2 regions of the Pseudonocardia sp. Ae505_Ps2 genome follow, and region 2 is predicted to be linked to the other one. Evidence: riboswitches for the same ligand, from Rfam matches in the RefSeq annotation. Region 2 holds a riboswitch; the other holds the start of a gene.
The links. Region 2 has a riboswitch for thiamine pyrophosphate ahead of Ae505Ps2_RS19185 (ABC transporter substrate-binding protein). Riboswitches for the same ligand answer to the same signal wherever they lie in the genome.

Region 1: linked by a shared signal. The riboswitch ahead of thiO (glycine oxidase ThiO) and the one ahead of Ae505Ps2_RS19185 (ABC transporter substrate-binding protein) in region 2 are both predicted to bind thiamine pyrophosphate.

What each region holds. Positions count from the first base shown of each region.
Region 1 covers NZ_MCIP01000001.1:1,025,021-1,028,412, reverse strand. Annotated here, with positions in the region: gene Ae505Ps2_RS30930 (hypothetical protein) at 1-586, shown strand, start outside; gene thiE (thiamine phosphate synthase) at 640-1,332, opposite strand; TPP riboswitch at 1,372-1,481, shown strand; gene thiO (glycine oxidase ThiO) at 1,478-2,650, shown strand; gene thiS (sulfur carrier protein ThiS) at 2,650-2,850, shown strand; gene Ae505Ps2_RS04670 (thiazole synthase) at 2,853-3,392, shown strand, end outside.
Region 2 covers NZ_MCIP01000001.1:4,012,056-4,015,447, forward strand. Annotated here, with positions in the region: gene Ae505Ps2_RS19175 (hypothetical protein) at 93-521, shown strand; gene Ae505Ps2_RS19180 (hypothetical protein) at 531-1,253, opposite strand; TPP riboswitch at 1,490-1,579, shown strand; gene Ae505Ps2_RS19185 (ABC transporter substrate-binding protein) at 1,587-2,612, shown strand; gene Ae505Ps2_RS19190 (ABC transporter permease) at 2,609-3,376, shown strand; gene Ae505Ps2_RS19195 (ABC transporter ATP-binding protein) at 3,373-3,392, shown strand, end outside.

The sequences.
Region 1 (3,392 bases), 3.0 Mb from region 2:
GCAGGACGGCGCCGGCCGCAGCATCGCCGGGCCCACCGGCGAGGAGACGGTGCTCCTGGACCCGTGGCAGACGCCCGGCGGCACCACCCGCGCCGCCGGAACGGGCCACGGCCGGTTCCGCCGGGTGCGGGTCACCCGCAAGACGGTCGTCGTGTCCGCGGTGCTCGGCGTCGTCACCTTCGCCGTGTCGATGTTCCTGATCTCCGGCATCGAGTTCGTGAAGGGCTCGTCGCTGTCCGGCTCCTCCGGCACCTCGGTGAGCAACGTCGTCCGCGGCGGTGCGCCTCCGGCCCAGCAGGAGAACGACCGGGGCGAGGGCTCCGGGGGCGACTCGTCGACGTCGTCGTCGAGCTCGACCTCCACCGAGGAGTCGGGGACCAGCACGTCGGAGTCGACGACCAGCACCCGCGACCGGGACTCCGGTCAGGACGGCTCGGGCTCGTCGAACCCGCTGCAGGACGGGCTGAACCGGGTCCTGCCGACCCAGCAGCCGGGCTCCGGGCAGGATTCCGGCGGCCAGAACTCCGGCGGCCAGAACTCCGGCGGCCAGAACTCGGGCGACCAGGGCTCGGGCACGCAGAACTGACCGGCGTCCCGCGGCGCCGTCAGCCGGCGTCGCGGGATCGACGCGGTCGGGCCTCAGACCAGCCGGGCCCGCAGCGCCGCCGCGGCCGCACGCGGGTCCTCGGCCTCGGTGATCGCCCGGACCACGACGATCCGGTCGGCGCCGGCGTCGAGGACCTCGTCCAGTCGGTCGCCGTCGATGCCCCCGATCGCGAACCACGGCCGCGCCGGGGCGCGCCCGGCGACCGTGCGGACCAGGTCCAGGCCGGGCGCCGGGCGTCCCGGCTTGGTCGGGGTGGGCCAGCAGGGACCGACGCAGAAGTAGTCCACGCCGTCCTCGTCGGCGGCGGTCAGGGTCTCCTCGGGGCTGTGCGAGGACCGGCCGACGAGCACGTCGTCGCCGACGACCCGGCGTGCCCACGGCACCGGCAGGTCGTCCTGGCCGAGGTGGAGCACGTCGGCGCCCGCGGCGAGCGCGACGTCGGCGCGGTCGTTCACCGCGAGCAGCGCGCCGTGCCGGCGGCAGGCGTCGGCGAGCACCTCCAGGGCGGCGAGCTCGGCGCGTGCCTCCAGCGGTCCGTCGGGCCCGCCCTTGTCCCGCAGCTGGACGATGTCGACCCCGCCGGCGAGCGCGGCGTCGGCGAACTCCGCCAGGTCACCACGCGCAGTGCGGGCGTCGGTGCACAGGTAGAGGCGGGCGTCGGTGAGGGCGTCGAGCCGGGCGCGACGGGTGTCGCGGGTGCCGGGGCGGGTATCAGTGTCGGACACGGCTCGCAGGCTACGGCGTAGCCTGTGCCCCGGACGACGACGAACCACGGGAGCCCGGGCAGCGGGCTGAGAGGGGACCCGCGACGCGGTCCCGACCGTCGAACCTGATCCGGGTCATGCCGGCGCAGGGAGTGAGGTGGATCCGATGAGCGCGAGTGCCGGACGGCTGGTCGTCGCGGGGGCGGGCGCGGTCGGCCTGTCCCTCGCCCGCGCGGCGGCCCGCGACGGCTGGTCGGTGACCGTGTTCGACCCGGCCCCCGGTCGCGGCGCGTCCTGGGTGGCCGGCGGGATGCTCGCCCCGGTCACCGAGGCCTGGCCCGGTGAGGAGGACCTGCTCGCCCTCGGGCTGGACTCGGTCGCCCGCTGGCCGGAGTTCGCCGCGGCCCTGTCCGCCGACGCCGGCACCGACGCCGGGCTGCACCCGGAGGGCACCGTCGTCGCCGCGACCGGGTCGGGCGACCGCGCCGAGCTGACCGCGCTCGCGGACTACCTGGAGTCCCTCGGCCGCGACGTGCGCCGGCTGACCGGCCGCGAGCTGCGCCGGCTCGAACCCGCGCTGGGCCCCGAGGTCCGCGGCGGCCTGTCGGTGCCCGACGACCCCTCGGTGGACAACCGGCGGTTGCTCGCCGCACTGGCGACCGCGGCGGAGCGGGCCGGGGTCGTGGTCTCCGACCGGGGGGTCGCGCGCGTGCTCGACGACGGCGCCCGCGTCACCGGCGTGCGCCTCGCGGACGGGGCCACGGTCGCGGCGGACGCGGTCGTCGTCGCCGCGGGGGCGCACTCGTCGTCGCTGCACCCGGTGCTCGACGGGCTGGTGCGCCCGGTGAAGGGCGAGATCCTGCGGCTGACCCGGCGCGCCGGGGCGCTGCCGCCGCCGTCGCGGACGGTGCGGGCGCTCGTCGACGGGCGGGCGGTCTACGCCGTGCCGCGGACGCTGCCCGGGTACGGCGACCTCGTCGTCGGCGCGACGACGGCGGAGAACGGCTTCGACACCGACGTCACCGTCGGCGGGGTGCGCGACCTGCTGCGCGACGCCGAGCGGATCCTGCCCGGGATCGCCGAGTACGCGCTCACCGAGACCGCCGCCGGGCTGCGGCCCGGCAGCCGGGACAACCTGCCGCTGATCGGGCGGACCGGGCCCGACGGGCTGATCGTCGCCACCGGGCACGGCCGCAACGGGATGCTGCTGGTGCCGGTGACCGCGGTGGCCGTGGCGGCGCTGCTGCGCGGCGACGACGTGCCCGAAGCGGTCCGCGCCGCGGACCCGCGACGGTTCGTCCCGGCCGCCGCCGGGGCGCGCGAGGAGGGGAACCACTGATGTTGATCGTGCTGAACGGCGAGCACCGCGAGGTCGACGCCGACGCCGACCTCGCCCGGATCCTGGCCGAGGCCGGGCTGCCGGAGCGGGGGATCGCCGTCGCCGTCGACGGGGAGGTCGTGCCGCGCACGTCGTGGGCCGGGCACCGTCCCGGCGTCGGCGCGCGCGTGGAGGTCCTGACCGCGGTGCAAGGAGGATGAGCATGGCTGTGCAGACCGACAAGCTCGCCTTCGGCGACCACCTCTTCGACTCGCGGCTGGTGATGGGCACCGGCGGGGCGGCGAACCTGGAGATCCTGGAGCGGGCGCTGGTCGCGTCCGGCACCGAGCTGACCACGGTGGCGCTGCGCCGGGTCGACGTCGCGGGCGGGACCGGGCTGCTGGACCTGCTGCGCCGCCTCGGGATCGCGGTGCTGCCGAACACCGCGGGCTGCCGCACCGCGGCCGAGGCGGTGCTCACGGCGCGGATGGCCCGCGAGGCGCTGGAGACCGACCTGGTGAAGCTGGAGGTCGTCGCGGACGACACGACCCTGCTGCCCGACCCGGTCGAGCTCCTCGACGCCGCCGAGCAGCTCGTCGACGACGGCTTCACCGTGCTGCCCTACACCAACGACGACCCGATCCTCGCCCGTCGCCTGGAGCAGGTCGGGTGCGCCGCGGTGATGCCGCTCGGCTCCCCGATCGGCACCGGGCTCGGCATCCGCAACCCGCACAACATCGAGATGATCGTGGCCGCCGCGGGC
Region 2 (3,392 bases):
GATTGCCCTGTTCGAGGGAGCAACCCCCCTTGCGTGGATCACGGTACGCCGCGGCCACCGCCCGTCGTCGCCGCCCCCGTACGCTCGACGGCGTGACGACGACCGAGCGTGGTGCGGACGACGGAGCGGACCTCCGCGACCGGCCCGCGGACGACGCCGACACCGCGCTGGCCGCCCTCGCGGCCCAGCTGGACGCGTCGGTCGCCGCGCTGTCCTCGGCCCGCCGACGGGTGGCCGAGCTGCAGGAACTGCGGGCACAGGGGCTGAGCTGGCGGGAGATCGTCCCGCGCGAGGCACGGCCGCTGATCGTCGAGACCCTCACCCGCACCCTCGACGGCCTGGGCGCCGTGGGTGGCCGGTTCCGCCGTGAGGAGGCCGTCGCGCTGCACGGCGAGGGCGAGTCGATCGCCGGGATCGGCAGGCTGTTCGGGGTCAGCCGCCAGCGCGCGTCGGCCTACCTGCAGGAGCACCAGCAGCTCCTCGAACGGGGCGCGTCCCGCGAGGACCGGCCGGAGACCTGACCCCGGGGATCAGGTCTGGTCGCGCCGGCGGTGCCGGGCCTGCCGCTGGGCGGGCACCCGCGGCGCCACCGGTGCCGCGGGGGAGCGGCGGGCCGCCGGGATCAGCGCGGTGCGGTCGACCGCGTCGGACTGCTCGGGCACCGCGGAGGCCGCGGTGCGCAGCTGCAGCCGGGCCAGCTCGCGGACGTCGGTGAGCCGGGCCGCGAGTGCGGTGACCACCGGCGCCAGCGCGACGACCAGCCGCTCGCCCAGCGGGTCGTCGGGCCCGCCCCGGGCGAACAGCTGCAGGGCGCCCGCGGTGCGCCCGGCGACCGGGACCGGCACGGACAGCGAGCGGACCAGGCCGCAGTCGGCCGCGGCCGCGGCCAGCTCGGGCGGCCCGGTCCGGGTCAGGTCCGGGGTGGTCAGCGTGCGGTCGCCGCGCTCGGCGGCGGGGCCCGGCCCGGCGTCGGCCCGGCGCTGCAGCTCCCCGAGGCGCAGGGCGGCGGTGTCGGACCCGAAGACCCGCCGAGCCTCGGGGTCGCGGGGGTCGGCGGGCTCGCGCAGCAGCAGCGCCGCACCTCCGACCCGGGCGGCGGGCACCAGTGCGACGCAGATCCCGGACAGCATCGCGGCGACGTCCGCGTGCGCGACGGAGACGGAACCGGCCTGCAACGCGACCCGCACCAGGGCGGGTGCCGGGTCGGGCGTCGGCCGCCCGGTCGTGCCGGAGGTCCAGAGCGAGGCCGCCATCTCGTCCCTTCCGCGTCAGCTCCCGCGAGCGAGGTCCGTGACACAGCGTCGCGGGTGTGGTGGGTGAGGATAACGATCGTGGTCACCGCCGCGGACGGCGGCTCGCCCGGCGCGTCCGACCGATCACCGCAGGTGACCGAAGTCGCGGCTCCGGTGACGGGGGGTGTCCGAACGGTGCGGTGCGACCGACGTCGCCCCGGCGGGACCGGGTGGGCCGCGTAAGGTCTCCGGACGTACCGCGGGAGCCCGCGCACCGAGGCTGAGAGGGCGGCAGGACCGGCCGCCGACCGTTCGAACCTGATCCGGGTCACACCGGCGTAGGGAGGCCGCCCCGTGCTGTCACGTGCTCTCCGTCCACTGGCCGTCGTGCTGGCGCTCGCGCTCGCCCTGTCCGGCTGCGCCGCGGGCGACGGCTCCGGGGCCGCGGCCGGGGGTGGGCCGATCCGCGTCGCGCTGGACTGGACGCCGAACACCAACCACATCGGGTTGTTCGCAGCCGAGCAGGCGGGCTACTTCCGCGACGCCGGTCTCGACGTCGAGTTCCTGCCCTACAACCAGACCTCGCCGGACACCCTGGTCGGCTCCGGCGCCGCGGACTTCGGCGTCGGCTTCCAGGACTCGTTCACCTTCTCCAAGGCCGCGGGTGCCGACATCACCTCGGTCATGGCGATCCTGCAGCACTGGGCCACCGAGATCGCCGTGCGCGCCGACCGGTCCGACCTCACGCGGCCGCGCGACCTCGACGGGAAGGTCTACGCCGGGTTCGGCGGGCCCGGCGAGAACCAGAAGATGCAGGCCGTGATCCGGGCCGACGGCGGGCGCGGCGACTTCCGCACCGAGGTGCTGTCCACCGCCGCCTACGAGGCGCTCTACTCGGGGCAGGCCGACTTCACCGAGCCGTTCGTCAACGTCGAGGGGATCGAGGCACAGCTGCGGGGCGAGCCGATCCGTACCTTCCGCTACACCGACTACGGCTTCCCGGACTCCTACAACGTGCTGCTGCTGGGCAACTCGACCTGGCTGCGGGACAACCCGGACACCGCCCGGAGGTTCGTGCAGGCCGTCCAGAAGGGCTACGCGCTGGCCGCGCAGGACCCGGCGACGGCGGCGCGGATGCTGAAGGAGGCCAACCCCGGCGCGTTCACCTCCGACGAGCTGGTCGACCGGGGCGCGCAGATGCTCAGTGAGCGCTTCCTGCGCGACGCGCAGGGCCGTGTGGGGTTCCAGACCCCGCAGCAGTGGGCCGGCTTCTCCGGGTTCCTCTACGACACCGGCACCGTCGCGGGGCCGGACGGGGCCCCGGTGCGGCAGAAGCCGGACTTCTCGACCTGGTTCACCAACGACTACCTGGCACCGTGACCCGTCGGCTGTGGCCGGCCGCCGCGCTGGTCACCGCGCTGCTGCTCACCTGGCAGGTCGCGGTCACCGTCGCCGGCACCCGGCCCCAGGTGCTGCCCTCGCCGCTGCGGGTGGTCGAGCAGGGCTGGGCGTTCCGGGCCGAGCTCTGGGCGAACACCCTCCCGACGGTCCAGGTGACGCTGATCGGGTTCACCGTCTCGATGGCGCTGGCCTGGGCCGCGGCGGTCGCGGTGGACTTCTCGCCCTGGCTGCGGCGGGCGCTGACCCCCCTCCTGGTGGCCTCGCAGACACTGCCGGTGGTCGCGATCGCGCCGCTGCTCATCATCTGGTTCGGTTTCGGCCTGCTGCCGAAGGTGCTGGTCATCGCCCTGGTGACGTTCTTCCCGGTGGCGGTCGGGCTGATCGAGGGCTTCGCCGCGACCGACCGCGCCGCGACCGCCCTGCTGCGGTCGATGGGTGCCTCGCGCTGGCAGCGGTTCCGCTACGTGCGGCTGCCGGGGGCGCTGCCGTCGTTCTTCACGGCGCTGCGGATCGCGATCACCTACGCGGTGACCGGGGCGATCTTCGCCGAGTACGTCGGCGCCCGGGCCGGCCTGGGGATCTTCATGCAGCTCCAGAAGAACCAGTTCCGCACCGACCTGGTGCTCGCCGCGGTCGGCGTCACCGCCGTGCTGTCGGTGACGTTGTTCGCACTGACCTTCCTGCTCCAGCGCCTGGTCACGCCCTGGTACGTGGCCGACCACGACGGAGGAGGTGCGCGGTGAAGGTCGTGGTGCGCGA